DNA from 4 places in the Xenorhabdus sp. Sc-CR9 genome. Region 1 is predicted to be linked to each of the others. Evidence: predicted binding sites of a transcription regulator. Region 1 holds the regulator's gene; each other region holds the start of a gene.
What was found. The regulator ArgR, encoded in region 1, controls arginine synthesis, uptake and breakdown. The targets are predictions, from matches to a motif close to ANTGAATAAAAATACANT.
Positions count from the first base shown of each region.

Region 2: a site for ArgR is predicted at 1,953-1,970, ahead of argA (amino-acid N-acetyltransferase). Genes of this name have one in related genera too.
Region 3: a site for ArgR is predicted at 1,742-1,759, ahead of argC (N-acetyl-gamma-glutamyl-phosphate reductase). Genes of this name have one in related genera too.
Region 4: a site for ArgR is predicted at 2,322-2,339, ahead of argF (ornithine carbamoyltransferase). Genes of this name have one in related genera too.

Region 1 is NZ_CAWQTY010000234.1:3,408-7,593, reverse strand. It holds gene mpl (UDP-N-acetylmuramate:L-alanyl-gamma-D-glutamyl-meso-diaminopimelate ligase) at 1-901, shown strand, start outside; gene argR (transcriptional regulator ArgR) at 1,023-1,493, opposite strand; gene mdh (malate dehydrogenase) at 2,012-2,950, shown strand; gene AACQ81_RS18885 (helix-turn-helix domain-containing protein) at 3,063-3,329, opposite strand; gene AACQ81_RS18880 (DNA-binding protein) at 3,517-3,864, shown strand; gene AACQ81_RS18875 (DNA-binding protein) at 3,941-4,186, shown strand, end outside.
Region 2 is NZ_CAWQTY010000244.1:70,030-74,215, reverse strand. It holds gene recD (exodeoxyribonuclease V subunit alpha) at 1-576, shown strand, start outside; gene argA (amino-acid N-acetyltransferase) at 583-1,917, opposite strand; gene amiC (N-acetylmuramoyl-L-alanine amidase AmiC) at 2,158-3,405, shown strand; tRNA gene AACQ81_RS19565 (tRNA-Met) at 3,567-3,643, opposite strand; tRNA gene AACQ81_RS19560 (tRNA-Met) at 3,731-3,807, opposite strand; tRNA gene AACQ81_RS19555 (tRNA-Met) at 3,948-4,024, opposite strand.
Region 3 is NZ_CAWQTY010000165.1:31,114-35,299, forward strand. It holds gene metF (methylenetetrahydrofolate reductase) at 1-29, opposite strand, end outside; gene AACQ81_RS08035 (hypothetical protein) at 193-354, shown strand; gene argE (acetylornithine deacetylase) at 538-1,695, opposite strand; gene argC (N-acetyl-gamma-glutamyl-phosphate reductase) at 1,811-2,815, shown strand; gene argB (acetylglutamate kinase) at 2,873-3,646, shown strand; gene AACQ81_RS08055 (argininosuccinate synthase) at 3,664-4,186, shown strand, end outside.
Region 4 is NZ_CAWQTY010000196.1:11,438-15,623, reverse strand. It holds gene AACQ81_RS14480 (tartrate dehydrogenase) at 1-406, opposite strand, end outside; gene AACQ81_RS14475 (LysR substrate-binding domain-containing protein) at 511-1,437, shown strand; partial or broken gene AACQ81_RS14470 (GNAT family N-acetyltransferase) at 1,487-1,630, shown strand; gene rraB (ribonuclease E inhibitor RraB) at 1,706-2,131, opposite strand; gene argF (ornithine carbamoyltransferase) at 2,365-3,378, shown strand; gene AACQ81_RS14455 (trans-sulfuration enzyme family protein) at 3,753-4,186, shown strand, end outside.

The DNA of each region.
Region 1 (4,186 bases):
TGAAGCGGATGAATATGACAGTGCTTTTTTTGATAAGCGTTCTAAATTTGTTCATTACAGCCCACGTACACTGATCATGAACAACCTTGAGTTTGATCACGCAGATATTTTCGAAAATCTGGCCGCCATTCAAAAACAATTCCATCACCTTGTCAGAGTTGTGCCAAGCTCAGGTAAAATCATTGTTCCCGATAATGACATGAATTTAAAAAATGTCCTTTCTATGGGGTGCTGGAGTGAGCTGGAACTTCTCGGAGAAACCGGAAGCTGGCAGGCGAAAAAAGTCAGTCAGGATAGTAGCAACTACCAAGTATTCCATCATGGTGAACTGGTAGGTGAGGTGGGCTGGTCATTAGTCGGTGAACACAATATGCATAATGGCTTGAGTGCAATTGCCGCAGCCCATCATATCGGGGTTCAACCTGCGGATGCCTGTCAGGCATTGGATCGCTTTATCAATGCCCGTCGTCGTCTTGAATTGCGTGGTAAAGTCAATGGTATCTCGGTTTATGACGATTTTGCTCATCACCCAACAGCTATTTTAGCGACTCTGGAAGCGTTGCGAAGTAAAGTTGGTGGAATGACGCGTATTCTGGTCGTGCTGGAGCCGCGTTCTAATACCATGAAAATGGGAATGAGCAAAAATGACATTGCACCTTCAATGGGGCGTGCTGATGAAGTTTTCCTCTATCAGCCAGCCAATATGCCGTGGCAGGTTATTGAAATTGCAGAACAGTGTATTCAGCCCGCTCGCTGGAGTGCGGATATTGATACTTTGGTTCGGATGATTGTCGAAACGGCGCAACCGGAGGATCATATCCTTATTATGAGCAACGGCGGATTTGATGGTATCCACGAGAAATTACTGGCTGAGTTGGCTAAGAAAGCAGATACAGTTTAATTGAAAGATCTTCGGAGTAAGGGGGGCGCACTGATTGGGCGATCCTCTCTTCATCTAAATATATTCAGTGTGTGCCTGCCGCATACATTAATTAGCTTTCTTGGTATACGGCAGATATAGATTAAAGTTCCTGCTCAAATAGATTGAGGATCGCCTCATAGAGCTGCTTTGTCGTAAGGTTTTGGGCTGGCGTGGTAAAAATAGTGTCATCACCTGCAATGCTGCCAAGAATTCCTTCAGCTTTACCCAATGAATCCAACAGGCGTGCAATTAGTTGTGCTGCACCCGGGCTTGTGCGTATGACCACAACACTGTGATTATAATCGACATCTAATACCAGATTCTTTAGCGGACTGGTGGCTGTGGGTACACCCAATTCTGCTGGCAGACAGTAGACCATTTCCATTTTTGCATTACGGGTTCGCACAGCACCAAATTTTGTCAGCATCCGGGAAACTTTAGATTGGTTGATATTTTCGAACCCCTCTTCCTGAAGCGCTGAAACAATTTCACCTTGAGAGCTGAATTTTTCTTCTTTCAATAATGCTTTGAAAGCTTTTACCAAATCGTCCTGTTTCGAAGGAACACGCATATTTCACCATCGTTAAATCCGTTATAAGGCTGATATTATGCAAAAGAGTGAATTTTTATTCAAGAAAGAGAAGGGAAAACCAAGATACAGAGCATAATTGTATATTCTTTCCCATATTACCTTATTTATAATCAGGGTATTGAACATTTTATTTTTGCCTATTTTCATTTTCATAGAGTAAGCATAGTAAATACATTGTTAATTAAATGGTGTTGTTTGATTCGGCAGGAGAGTGTAAGGTGATCGACCTATTAATTAATAGGATAATTAGAATAATTATCAAAAAAGTGTCCATTATCTCATTAACAGATAAGCCTTTTGTCTAGAATAAAACAACTATTATGTTCCATCCGCAGGTCATTGGGTGGATAATTTAGCTGTTAACAGATTGTTTTAATACGTAGTGATGAGTGGAGGAGAGTCTTCCTTATCATTGTTGTAATGATGGGAAAAATGAAAGCACTCTCTTAACCAGACAAGTTTAAGTTTTTTACAGCACTTATTTAAGGAGTATCAGGATGAAAGTTGCAGTTCTCGGTGCAGCCGGTGGTATTGGTCAGGCACTTGCCCTTCTACTCAAGACCCAACTTCCTTCAGGTTCAGAACTTTCCTTGTATGACATTGCTCCGGTGACCCCGGGTGTGGCAGCCGATCTGAGTCATATCCCAACGGAAGTTAAAGTCACTGGTTTTGCTGGTGAAGATGCAACCCCTGCACTGGCAGGTGCAGATGTGGTATTGATTTCTGCGGGTGTCGCCCGTAAGCCTGGTATGGATCGTTCCGACCTATTTAATATCAATGCGGGGATCATTCGTAATCTGGTACAGCAGATTGCTAAAACTTGTCCAAAGGCATTAATCGGAATTATTACTAACCCTGTCAACACCACTGTGGCGATTGCGGCTGAGGTTCTGAAAAAAGAAGGTGTTTACGATAAAAACCGTCTGTTCGGTGTAACAACTCTGGATATTATCCGTTCCAACACTTTTATTGCTGAATTGAAAGGCAAAAAACCAGAAGAGCTGGAAGTTCCAGTTATCGGTGGGCACTCAGGTGTGACTATTTTGCCTCTGCTGTCTCAAATTCCTGATGTTAGTTTCACTGACGAAGAAATTGAAGCATTGACCAAACGTATCCAGAATGCGGGAACTGAAGTGGTTGAAGCAAAAGCAGGTGGCGGATCTGCAACTCTGTCTATGGGGCAGGCTGCTGCACGCATGGGGTTGTCTATGATCCGTGCCCTGCAAGGCGAAAGCAATGTTATCGAATGCAGTTATGTTGAGGGTGATGGCAAATATGCGCGTTTCTTCGCTCAACCAGTTCGCTTGGGTAAAAATGGTATTGAAGAACATTTAGATATTGGCAAGCTGAGCGATTTTGAACAAAAATCACTAGATAACATGCTGGATGTTTTGAATACAGATATTGAATTAGGCGAAAAATTTATTAATGATTAATTTATTTAATTTGTAATTTATTAATATACAAATTAATTTAAATATATTAGTTAACTAAAACCGCTAGTTTAAAAATAACTAGCGGTTTTTCTATGAATAATTAAATTAATAGTTAATTATTCTTTTTATCTCGAATTTTTCTTTCTAATAGTTCTCCTGTATTGCGATCGAAATAACGGCTTGGCCATATTTCAGACGGATGCAATTCTAAGTAATTCGCTATTATCCATTCTCCCTTGGGCCATGGGCGAGAAAGTGTATTCGCCAAAGTTGATGAACTTAGCCCCGCTTCACGAGAAACGGCTGCCAGAGTCGTTCCACGTTTACGTAAAGCGGCAATAATATCAGCAGGATGCCAATCCGATTTCATAGAAATCATTTTTTTAATCCTTTCCTATTAAATTTGAAGCCACATTAGTGGTATAACTAAAGCGTTAGTGTGAAATTAATAACGAACACGAATCTGTTATTAAGAAAATAAAATAACATTATTTTTTCTAAAAATATTTCTAATTTTTTCTTAATAACTTCTTTTTTGAACTTGGTTACAAAAATAGAGAAACATTATGAAAAAAGAGTGGTATACGGCAATGGAGTTGACCGGTGTAGGCGAGTTACCTAGATCACCACAAGGAGTTAATGCCAGAGCAAAACGTGAAGAATGGTTGAGGCAAAAACGAACAGGTGTTCAAGGCAGGGCAATTGAATATCACTATTCTTGTTTTCCTGATTCAACATTGTCTGCTCTCGAACTTAATGAAACATCACCAGAATATCAGGTTCAGAAACAAGATCCTTTATCCATTTGGGTAAGCGCATTTAATTTACTCACTGAAGAAGAAAAGGAGGTAATTACCGACGTGATATTACGAGACGGTATAAGAAGTTTTTTAGAAAAAATTATAGCTACCTGAGGCTGCTTTTGAAAAAGCCAAATGTTTAAAATTTGGCTTTATCTTCACTGCCCTGGTACAACGCGAGGAAAAAGAGATGAAAAAAGAATGGTATTCTGCAAAGGAACTCATCGGCCTCGCAGGGCTGCCATCGTCTCCTCAGGGAGTGAATCTGATGGCAAGACGCGAGGGCTGGGAACAACGCCGTAAGCGTGGAGTGCAGGGAAAAGCTCTCGAATATAATGTCAACAGTTTGCCCGAAGAAGTTTTAAATATACTGACTGTCAGTGAAAACTCGGTCGAGTATTATCGGAACAAGCGACAGGATCCGTTTATGATTTGG
Region 2 (4,186 bases), on a different contig from region 1:
ACAATGGTGAATGAAGGGGCATCAGAGAAAGCAATTTTGGCGGAGTTTAATCGTTTCCGGTTATTGTGTGGATTAAGAGAAGGGCCATTTGGTGTTGTTGGGCTGAATCAGCGACTGGAGCAATTATTGCACAGAAAAGGTGTTATCACTTTATCTAATAATGTGGAAAACCGCGGCTATGCCGGGCGTCCGGTCATGATATTGCGTAATGACAGTACGCTTGGGCTGTTTAACGGAGATATCGGGATTATGCTCAGAAATCAGGATAATGAACTGAAGGCTTACTTTCAGTTATCTGACGGGCAGATTAAAGGGTTTCAGCCAAGTCGCCTGCCTCAGCATGAAACTGCATATGTGATGACTGTGCATAAATCTCAGGGGTCAGAATTTGAACATACCGCATTGGTATTACCGACTCAATACTCGCCGATAGTCAGTCGGGAATTGGTGTATACCGCGCTGACCCGGGCGCGGGAAAAGTTGACCATTTATGCTCACCGGCCTGTTTTAGACAAAGCGGTTGCCACAACAACCCAGCGCCGGAGCGGATTAGCAGCATGGTTCAACCCGCAGTGAATAAGATTAATGATTCTGTAAATCTAACATTAAGATTTTGGAACGGCGCTGATAGTTATACAGCGCTTGCTTCTCTACGGGTAGCATATCGATCTCTGCGGGTTCAAAACCTTTTTCCTGAAACCAATGAATACTGCGGGTTGTGAGTACGAAAAGTTTTTCCAGCCCTATTTGCTTGGCTTGGGCGGAAATAGCATTTAGCAGGATTTCACCTCGGGAAGAGTTCCGGTAGTCTGGATGCACGGCAACGCAGGCCATTTCCCCGATTTTTTCATCAGAGTAAGAATATAGTGCAGCACAGGCGATAGTGACGTTATCGTGTTCTATCAAAGTGAATTTGTCTATTTCCATTTCCAATTGTTCCCGCGAGCGGCGAACCAAAATACCATGCTGTTCCAATGGACGAATAAGCTCAAGAATGCCTCCGATATCATTAATATTGGCACGGCGGATTTGTTCGGAGCGTTCCATTACAATTTGGGTTCCGATACCTTTGCGGGAAAATAGCTCCTGAACCAGCGAACCATTTTCCTGATAGCTGATCAAATGACTGCGGCGCACTCCACGGCGGCAGGCTTTGATAGCCCCCCTTAAGAAGCGAACAGTTCCTGAATAGTGTTCGTCAGCTTTTTCCAATTCATGCAGACGGGATTCCCCTTCGCTGGGAAAAAGTTCTGATAAGGTGTTGTTTTCAGCATCAAGTACGCCCTGTGACGAGCAAAAGCCGATTAATTTTTCTGCTTTTAATTTGATTGCCAACTGTGTTGCGACTTCTTCGGATGTCAGGTTAAAACTTTCTCCCGTGACGGAAACGGCAACTGGCCCAATCAGCACAATCGCGTTATTGTCTAATTGCTGGTTGATGGCTTCTTCATCAATGCGGCGGATCTTGCCACTGTGGTAATAATCAATGCCATCATCGATCCCTAAAGGCTGGGCGATAATAAAATTACCACTAACCACTTTAATATGGGCGCCCTGCAATGGTGTATTACTCAGGCTCATGGAAAGACGTGCAGTAATATCCAATTGTAACAACCCCGCGACTTGCTTAACGAGATCCAATGTTTTGGTATCAGTCACTCTGGTATGTTTGTGATAGACCGACAGGCAGTTATGCTCCGCAATATTTTGTTCGATCTGTGGGCGAGCGCCGTACACGACGATTAAACGAATGCCTAGATTATGCAGCAATCCAATATCGTTAATGATGTTGGAGAAATTTTCATGGGCGATAGCTTCACCTCCCAACATAATGACAAAAGTCTTTCCCCGGTGTGCATTGATATACGGAACCGATTGCCGGACGATTTCAACCAATTCGGTACTGCTCTCTTTCATTAAAACTCTCTCCGAATGAATTTTTATGCGTATTTTATGTATTTTTATTCCTTTTGATGGGAAATGGCAAGAGGAAAAATGGATAAAAATAACGTTATTATTTATATTGATATAAATAGATTGAGAGAGCATAAAATGCTTTTTTTGATGACAGCGATTCTCTAATTAATTAGAGTCTCCGCCTAACGATTATTTTTAGCAAAAATTACTGGGTTTGGCTGTTTTTAAATGGAATAAACGATGAGTCATTCAGACTATAATTCTTCACGTCGCCGTCTGCTGAAAGGCGCAGCAGCTGTATGGTTATTAAGCGTTAGTCCAATAGGTTATGCAGCAAACTCAAAAGTAATTGCTGTCCGTATTTGGCCGGCATCAAGTTATACCAGAGTGACGTTGGAGTCTAGTATTCCACTTAAATACCGCCAATTCTCACTTTCAAATCCCAACCGTATTGTCATTGATTTACAGGGTATCCAGATCAATAGTGTCCTGAGCAGTATGGGAGCACAGGTTCAGCAGCGTGATCCCTACCTGAAATTGGTGCGGGCAGGGCAATTTGATCCCAAAACGGTGCGCTTGGTATTTGAGATTAAACAACCTGTTGTTCCGCACATTTTTACGCTGCCGCCGATTGCGAAATTTAAGCATCGCTTGGTATTAGATCTTTATCCTAAAAAGGCAGCAAATGTGGATGATGATCCTTTACTGGCTTTGCTTGAAGAGTACAACAGCGGGGATTTGGAAAAGCATTTGCCTGCGAAGGCGCGTAAACCCGGTAAAGCAGGAAAAGATCGGCCGATTGTGATTATGCTCGATCCCGGTCACGGTGGCGAAGATTCGGGAGCCATTGGGAAATACAAAACCCGTGAAAAAGATATTGTGTTGCAAATTGCTCGTCGTTTACAGGCTCTCATTAAACGTGAACCCGGCATGAAAGTTTATATGACCCGTAATGAAGATGTATTTATTCCTTTGAAAGTGAGGGTAGCAAAAGCCCGCAAGATGCGCGCTGATCTATTTGTTTCTATTCATGCAGATGCCTTTACAAATCGATCTGCGCGGGGTTCATCGGTATTTGCGCTTTCCACTAAGGGAGCAACCAGCAATACCGCCCGATTTTTAGCTCAGACTCAGAACGAGGCTGACTCGATTGGGGGAGTCAGTAAAAGTGGTGATAAATATTTAGATCATACTATGCTGGATTTGGTTCAAACCGCGACGATTAACGATAGCCTGAAATTTGGTGATGAAGTGCTCAAGCGGATGGGGAAAATTAATAAATTGCATAAAAATAGCGTCGATCAGGCGGGGTTTGCGGTATTAAAAGCGCCAGATATTCCTTCTGTTTTAGTGGAAACTGCATTTATTAGTAATCTGGAAGAAGAACGTAAATTGAAAACAGCAAGATTCCAGCAACAAATAGCAGAATCTATTTTTGCTGGTATTAAGGCTTATTTTAAAAATGGTGCCGAATTAGCTCGGCGGTGAAATATCCGCCTTGAATAAATTCTATGAAAAGCTATTGCTAAAAGTAACAACCTGCAATCAGTTTTAACTATTTTTATTGGGAAATCTGGGGAGTTTGTATAAGTAATAAATAAAATTCTAAGGGATTTGGATACAACAGGAATAGATGTATTAAGAAAAGTTGGTTGCGGGGGCCGGATTTGAACCGACGACCTTCGGGTTATGAGCCCGACGAGCTACCAGGCTGCTCCACCCCGCGTCCGTCTATTTGCAAACTTGATTATCAATAGTGTTCGTTACTAATGATTAGTGCAAATACTTACTAAATAATGACATCGTAAAAAATTGGTTGCGGGGGCCGGATTTGAACCGACGACCTTCGGGTTATGAGCCCGACGAGCTACCAGGCTGCTCCACCCCGCGTCCGTCTATTTGCAAACTTTGATTATCAATAGTGGGCAAATACTGAATGATGACATTCTTTATTATCAGATTTTTACTTTCTATAAATATATGCTGACTATATCAGTAATAACACTATCAGCAATAACATTGTATAAAATTGGTTGCGGGGGCCGGATTTGAACCGACGACCTTCGGGTTATGAGCCCGACGAGCTACCAGGCTGCTCCACCCCGCGTCTGATGTCGGCACACTATACTCTTGAACGACGCCGTTGCAAGCTTTTTTGTTGATATTTACTGAATTTATTTGCTTTTTGATGAAATATTGGTCTTGTTGTTTTGTTTTTGCTCGTTATGGCCTAATAAAGCAGGAGTCTATTTTTTTCTAACTACATTTC
Region 3 (4,186 bases), on a different contig from region 1:
TCTCGCTGATTTGCATGGAAAAAACTCATACCCTGTGCCCTCGTGAACAATCGGATCTTTTTTGTGATATCCGCTTACGTTTAGATGCTTAAATGTTTATATGTCTATCCGTTTAGATGTCCAAATAGAATGGTTGAAGCTGGGTTTTTAGTCAATCGAGAAATGTCTTATTCCCAATGAGGAATATTCAAAGTGATCAGGAAAGAAATTCATGTTTGGGGTGGCACATGGGAATGTGGCGAACAATCGGCTATTATCGGTAAGAACGGCGTGGCGCTGCAAATCGTTGGCCAAACAACCCCAACTGATCGGCGGCGCGATCCGCAGCCCACAGGGCAAGGTGGAACTCGGTGAGAGCAAAGTCAGCCAGGAGGACGTCAGCGGTCAGCATCATCGGAGTGGCGGTCGCGTCAATACGAGCATTACGGCAGGCGGTCTGGATTGGGACCACGGTCCCAATCATTTTCGGCCCACTCTTAATAGAGACAAAACGAAAAGCTTCAATGTACTCACTGAGGTTATTATATGTAGTGAAAGTTAACCACCATCCAAACAAAAATGCTCTACAAGCTGTGAAAGCAGTTTTCTTGTTGGTTCAATAAATGCCATGTCCAAAAATTCATCGGGCTGATGCGCCTGTTCAATCGACCCCGGTCCCAAGACCAATGTCGGGCACAGTTCCTGAATAAAGGGCGCTTCCGTACAGTAATTGACTGTATCCGCTTTTGTTCCCAACAATTTTTCAATCACGCCAACCAGTTTGTGGTCTGTCGGGCACTCATAACCCGGAATGGGTGGGTGAAGTTCTGTCACGCTCAGGCGTCCCGGCCAGCGCTGTTTCACGGGTTCCAGTGCGTCATTCAGCAATCCGTTCAAATCCTGTAAGGTCAGTCCGGGAAGCGGGCGGATATCCATATGCAGTTCACAGCAGGCACAAATGCGGTTTGCGGCATCTCCGCCGTGAATATGACCGAAATTCATGGTGGGATAAGGAATGACGAAAGCCGGATTGTGATAACGCTCCTGCAAAGTATTACGTAGTTTTATCAGCTGGGTGATGGACTCGTGCATCAGATCAATAGCATTGACGCCCCGTGCCGGATCACTGGAATGCCCTGATTTTCCTTCTATGCGGATTGCTTGGGCCATATGCCCTTTATGGGCGTGGATTGGCTGTAATGATGTGGGTTCGCCTATGATAGCGAAATCAGGCCGAATGTTGGCATTGGCAGCAAAATAACGCGCACCTGCCATTGATGTTTCTTCGTCAGCAGTAGCCAAGATATAAAGGGGATGAGACAGTTTGCTGACATCAATATCCCGTACTGCATCAATGATAAAGGCAAAAAAGCCCTTCATGTCCGCCGTGCCGAGACCATATAACTTGCCATCGCGCTCTGTCAGTGTGAATGGATCTTGTGTCCAGCATCCCTCATCAAAAGGGACGGTATCCGTATGACCACATAGCAGCAAACCACCTGAACCACTACCCAATGTTGCCAGTAGATTGAATTTGCCCCGGGTTTCAGGGACGGGTTGAATTTCAATCGAAAAACCAATCTCTTTTAGCCATTCCGCCAGTAGATTGATAACAACTTCATTACTTTGGTCTAGTTCAGCATCATTTGCGCTGATAGATGGAGCTGCAATGAGCTGATGATATAACTTAATAAATGCCGGTAATTTCATATTCACTGTTGACAGCCCTTACTCATAATAGTATCAATATTCATGCAGATTAATTGCATACAAATGCAATTATATCGTTGGTTAACACTGTTGGTTAACACTAATAAGGTGAATAAATCCCATGCTGAATACATTGATAGTTGGTGCCAGTGGTTATACCGGAGCTGAGTTAGCAGCATATCTGCAACGTCATTCCCATGTCCACATCTCCGGCTTGATGGTTTCTTCTCAAAGTTCAGATGCGGGAAAGCCTTTTTCAAAACTTCATCCGCAATATAAGGGCATCCTTGATTTGTCCTTACAACCATTGACTGATGTGTTTGAAGCAGCGAAAGGTATTGATGTGGTTTTCCTCGCAACTGCTCATGAAGTCAGTCATGACATTGCACCGTTATTTCTGGAAGCGGGCTGTATTGTGTTTGATTTATCAGGTGCCTACCGAGTACAAAATACACAGTTTTATAAAAAATACTACGGGTTCGAGCATAAAAATGCCGCATGGTTAGCGCAAGCTGTGTACGGGCTGGCAGAGTGGCAGGCAGAAAAAATCAAGCAAGCACGATTGATTGCGGTTCCCGGATGTTATCCCACTGTTTCCCAACTTTCATTGAAGCCATTGCTTGAAAAAAATTTACTGGATACCGGGCATTGGCCTGTCATCAATGCGGTCAGTGGTGTCAGCGGCGCAGGGCGGAAGGCATCAATCATCAACAGCTTTTGTGAAGTGAGTTTGCAGCCTTATGGTGTTTTTAATCATCGTCATCAACCTGAAATTGCAACGCATTTAGGCACTGAAGTGATCTTTACACCTCATTTGGGCAATTTTTCACGAGGGATTTTGGCCACAATCACCTGCAAATTGAAATCCGGTGTAACAGAAGAACAGGTTAGTGAAGCTTATCAGCAGGCGTATCACGATAAACCACTGGTTCGTTTATACAGCGAAGGATTCCCCGCGTTGAAAGCTGTCGTTGGTTTGCCGTTCTGCGATATTGGTTTTGCTGTTCAGGGGCAACATCTGATTATCGTGGGTGCTGAGGATAATTTGTTGAAAGGTGCAGCAGCACAGGCGGTGCAATGCATGAATATTCGTTTTGGGTATGAAGAAACGCAGGCGTTGCTTTAAGTTCATTCCGAAAAATTAAGATTCCGACAAATTTAATACTGACAGAGGATAAAGCCGATGGTTCCGTTAGTTATCAAGTTGGGTGGTGTGTTATTAGACAATGAAGAAGCGCTGGAGCGGTTATTTACTACGTTGCAGTTATACCGAAAAACTCATAAACGTCAGCTGATTATTGTGCATGGTGGTGGTTGTTTGGTTGATAAGCTGATGCAGAAATTGCAGTTGCCGATTTTGAAGAAGCAGGGCTTGCGGGTCACACCGGAAGATCAAATCGATATTATTGCAGGCACATTGGCAGGGACTGCTAACAAAAAGTTGTTGGCATGGGCAACAAAGCTCCGTTTACCTGCTATTGGGTTATGTCTGGGAGACGGAGGCGTTGTGACGGTATCCCAACTTGATAAAGAGTTTGGGCACACAGGAAAAGCGCTGCCGGGGAAACCCGATCTCCTGAAAATTTTGCTGGATGTGGGCTATATACCGATTATCAGCTCAATCGGTATCACCGAACATGGTGAATTAATGAATGTGAACGCCGATCAGGCGGCAACTGCCATCGCTCAGGTGTTAAATGCGGATTTGGTTTTTTTGTCTGATGTCAGCGGAATTCTGGATGGAAAAGGTCAAAAAATCCCGGAAGCCACGGCGGAAAGGATCGAACAGTTAATTGAACAGGACATTATTACCGACGGCATGATAGTGAAAGTAAAAGCAGCATTGGATGCGGCAAAAACACTTGGGCAACCCGTGGATATTGCGAGTTGGCGACATGCAGAGCAGTTGGTTGCTTTATTTAATGGCATACCCGTTGGCACACGAATTCTGGCGTAATTAAAAAGGTTACTTCTATGACTAAAAATATTAAAAAAATCGTTCTGGCATATTCAGGTGGTTTAGATACTTCCGCCATTATTCCGTGGCTGAAAGAGAATTATGGTAATTGTGAAGTCATCGCATTTGTTGCTGATGTTGGGCAAAGTCGTGAAGATTTGGACGGTGTGGAGCAGAAAGCATTGCGTTCCGGTGCTTCTGAATGTCACGTTGTCGATCTGCGTGAAGAGTTTATCAAAGAGTATGTTTATCCCGTGCTGAAAACGGGTGCGTTATATGAAGGTAGCTATTTGCTTGGCACATCAATGGCTCGCCCAATCATTGCCAAGGCTCAGGTTGAACTCGCGCTGAAAGTGGGAGCGGATGCTGTCGCCCACGGTGCAACCGGTAAAGGTAATGATCAGGTTCGGTTTGAAAGCACGTATACCGCGCTGGCACCACATCTGAAAGTGGTTGCCCCGTGGCGGGAATGGGATTTGCGTTCCCGTGAGGCACTGCTGGATTACCTGAAAGTGCGTGATATCCCCACGACCGCGACGC
Region 4 (4,186 bases), on a different contig from region 1:
TATTCTCCCTGACGACATAAAAATCGATATCTTCCGGTTTTTTATTGGCTAACGGACAAGGCACTCCCGGTAAGAGACGTACCGGACGTAAATTGACATACTGCTGAAATTCACGGCGGAATTTCAGTAATGACCCCCAAAGCGAAATATGATCAGGCACTTTTTCAGGCCAACCGACAGCACCAAAATAGATCGCGTCAAACGCCGTTAACTGATTAAACCAATCATCAGGCATCATGGTGCCATGCTTAAGGTAATAGTCACAGCTGGCCCATTCGAAAGAGTCAAACGATAAATGGAGATCCCACTTTTCAGCCACAGTTTGTAATACTCTAATTCCTTCCGGAAGCACCTCATGACCAATTCCATCCCCAGGGATCGCCGCAATCTTGAACGGTTGTTTCATTAGATATCTCTCATTTATCAGGATACAAAATTGACTTTTCAGCTATTTTATAATTGACTGAATTGTATTCAATCCAAAAAATGTAGAAACATAATTTACGATATATGAATAATCTGCCTATTTTACAGGATCTCCGTGTTTTCCTTTTAGTCGCCAAGAGAGCAAGCTTTGCCGCTGCTGCGGAAGAAATGGGGGTTTCTCCGGCTTTTATCAGTAAACGCATCGCAATATTAGAAAGTGTATTGAATGTTACCCTATTGCACAGAACGACACGCAGGGTATCAATTACGGAGGATGGTGAGCGGATATACGAATGGGCACAACGTATTCTGAATGATGTCAATCAGATGCTTGATGAGCTTTCTGAACTTCGGCAAGAACCTCAAGGAACAATCAGGATTGTCAGTAGTTTTGGCTTTGGACGGCAATTCGTGGCCCCTGCGCTATCTGCACTCCTCCGAACCTATCCCCAATTAGAGATCCGGTTTGATGTGGAAGATCGTATTATTGATTTAGTCACAGAAGGCATTGATTTGGATATTCGTGTTGGCGATGATATTGATAATAATCTTATCGCACGAAAACTCGCATCCAATCGTCGCATCCTATGCGCAGCGCCCTCTTATCTCGCTCGTCATCCGGTGCCAAAATCACTGAATGAGTTGCCCTCTCACGCCTGTCTGGTCATCAAAGAGCGGGATCATCCTTTTGGCATCTGGCAGTTACAAAGTAGTGCGGGATACCAATCCGTGAAAGTTACCGGGCCGATGTCGTCCAACCATGGTGAAATTATCCACCAGTGGTGCCTTGATGGGAATGGTATTACTTTACGTTCCTATTGGGATGTCAGGGAAAATATCAAATCAGGTGCATTAGTTCATATTCTGCCTGAATATTATCAATCCGCGAACATCTGGGCGGTTTATGTCACTCGTCTGGCGATGTCTGCTCGCATCAGAGTCACCATTGAGTTTTTAGAACATTATTTTCAGCTTCACTATTCAGATCAAATTGAAGTCAAATCAAGTTAATGCACCAAACAGCCAGGTTATCAATGTATCGAGTTCGATCACGCACTTTTTTATTGCCTGTTATCTGGAAACAACGGAAAATTTGAAAGCAGCTATTGCCCTATATGAAAAATTGGGCTTCAGCTATCTTGATGAGGCACTTGGCAATACTAGTCACAGCGATTGTGAAGTAAAAATGATAAAATCACTATAACAAACCATTATCTTCAATAAATCAGCCCCACAGTTCAAGTGGGGCATTCGGTCTTAATGTGATGTTAGAAACATCTTAGTGAAGTCTCGGCTGATCTTCTTCCGGTGGGAAGAGATCACCGCTATCATCTTCATCATCCGATGCATTGGGATCTTCAAAATACGTTCCCCAACCATCGTAATTCACACCCATTTTTTCAACCAGATCCAGCAGTTGTTCAACCTGCGTATTGATCAAGTCAGCCTCCAATCGGCTTTCGCTGATCACATCACAACACATCAGAACAACACCATCTTCTGTTTCCAGCTCTTCCGCATCCGTCACTTCATAACCTAACTTAAATGCTTCGAGTGCTGCTTTTTCCAGTTGATCGAAGTTTTCCGCCGAAAAGTGGTGTTCAATAATATAAAGCGCTTCAGGATCGCTGCCATCTTCCAATAATTCTTCAATGATCAAACGAGTTTCTTCGCGCTGTTCTTCTAAAGCATGTGGGTCTGCCATGCCAATCCCCTCCGTCAGTTGGCTGTCCTGCTTTGCATTCTCCCATCTTTTCTAAACAAAGGATATATCTATCCCCTTTTGTCCAAAGAGAAATACAAACCATAATCTACTGATTCATCAGCCGTCTTAATACCATCACTATTACAAACACCAAAGCCAGGGCTTGCAATTGAATTTTTAATCGGTATATATTGAATATAAATTCAATATTGCGCTCATGGAGTCCATGCATAATGAATCCGTTTTTTCAACGCTCAATACTAAGATTGCTCGATATTACTCCTGTAGAAATTAATACTCTTTTAACACTTGCCAAAAAATTAAAAACGAATAAAAAATCAGGACAAGAGCTTCCTTTACTTGCAGGGAAAAATATAGCCCTTATTTTTGAAAAAGACTCAACCCGTACACGCTGTGCATTTGAAGTCGCTGCTCATGATCAAGGAGCCAGTGTTACCTATTTAGGCACAAGTGGCAGCCAAATCGGGCACAAAGAATCCATCAAAGATACTGCGCGGGTGCTTGGCCGTCTATATGACGGAATACAATATCGTGGCTACGGGCAACAAATCGCCGAAACGCTGGCGCAATACGCAGGTGTTCCGGTTTGGAATGGATTGACCGATGAATTCCACCCGACCCAACTTCTGGCTGATTTACTCACAATGCAGGAGCACAGCCAAAAACTGCTATCTGAAATCAAATTTGCCTATTTAGGCGATGCCCGCAACAACATGGGCAATACTATGCTTGAAGCAGCTGCATTAACAGGTATGGATCTCCGCTTAATCGCTCCAAAAGCGTGCTGGCCAGACGCAGATTTGGTTGAAGGATGCCAAAAACTGGCAGAAAAAACTGGCGGTCAGATCACTCTGACAGAAGATATTGCACAAGGTGTAAAAGAAGCTGATTTTCTGTATACCGATGTTTGGGTATCAATGGGAGAGCCTAAATCAGTCTGGCAAGAACGCATTACATTGCTGAAACCCTATCAGGTCAATATGGGTGTTGTGGAAATGACAGGTAATCCAGAGGTGAAATTCCTGCATTGCCTCCCTGCTTTTCATGATGAAGCAACCACGCTCAGCAAGCAACTGGCAGAAGAATTCAATTTATATGGCGGGTTGGAAGTGACCAATGGCGTGTTTGAATCGAAACACAGCATTGTGTTTGATCAGGCTGAGAACCGTATGCATACCATTAAGGCGGTAATGGTGGCGACAATGGTGCAAAATCTAGTTTTATAATTGTTGATTCATATTGTGCCCGTTCATACTGCAAAAATTAAATGCAAATATCTCCAACTCACTTGAATCCTGTATTCTTAAGCGAATTGGAGATATCTCCCACTTACTTCCGGTCAAAAACCAGAAAGTGACTCTGTCGCCTTTATCACCATGCACAATTTTTCAATATGTTGATAATCATCACATTAAACTATATCCACACAACCATTTGATTTATATGAAAAATTAAACATTTTAGAAAAAATATTCTCTTAATTAAACAAATATAGTTATTTTTTGGAAAAATTTTTTTATCTGCCTATGCCATATTCTTTTTCAATAGTGCAATATTTATCCCTGAAGAACATTGATAATTAATTTATAGGACTGCAAAAATGATAAAAAATATAGCTACGGCATTAATCCACGGTGGAAAACAGCAAGACAAAGAAAACCATGCTATTTTTCCACCCATTACAACAGCCAGTACTTTTGTACAGAAAAATTTATCTGAACACGGTGAGTATTGTTATTCCCGTTGCAGTAACCCGACTCGCCATGCCTATGAAACATTATTAGCCGAAATAGAGAGTGGTATTTACGCAACTGCAACTGCGTCTGGTGTAGCAGCTGCTGCCTTAGTTTTAAACTTATTACCCAAAGAATCCCATATTATTGCGATGAAAGGGGTTTATGGTGGCACATTTCGTTTATTTGAACAGGTAGCAATTGAAAATAATGGTCATCAATTTGATTATATCGACTTAAATAATCTCACTGAAGTTGAAGCCAAAATAAAAGATAATACTCGTTTAATTTGGATAGAAAG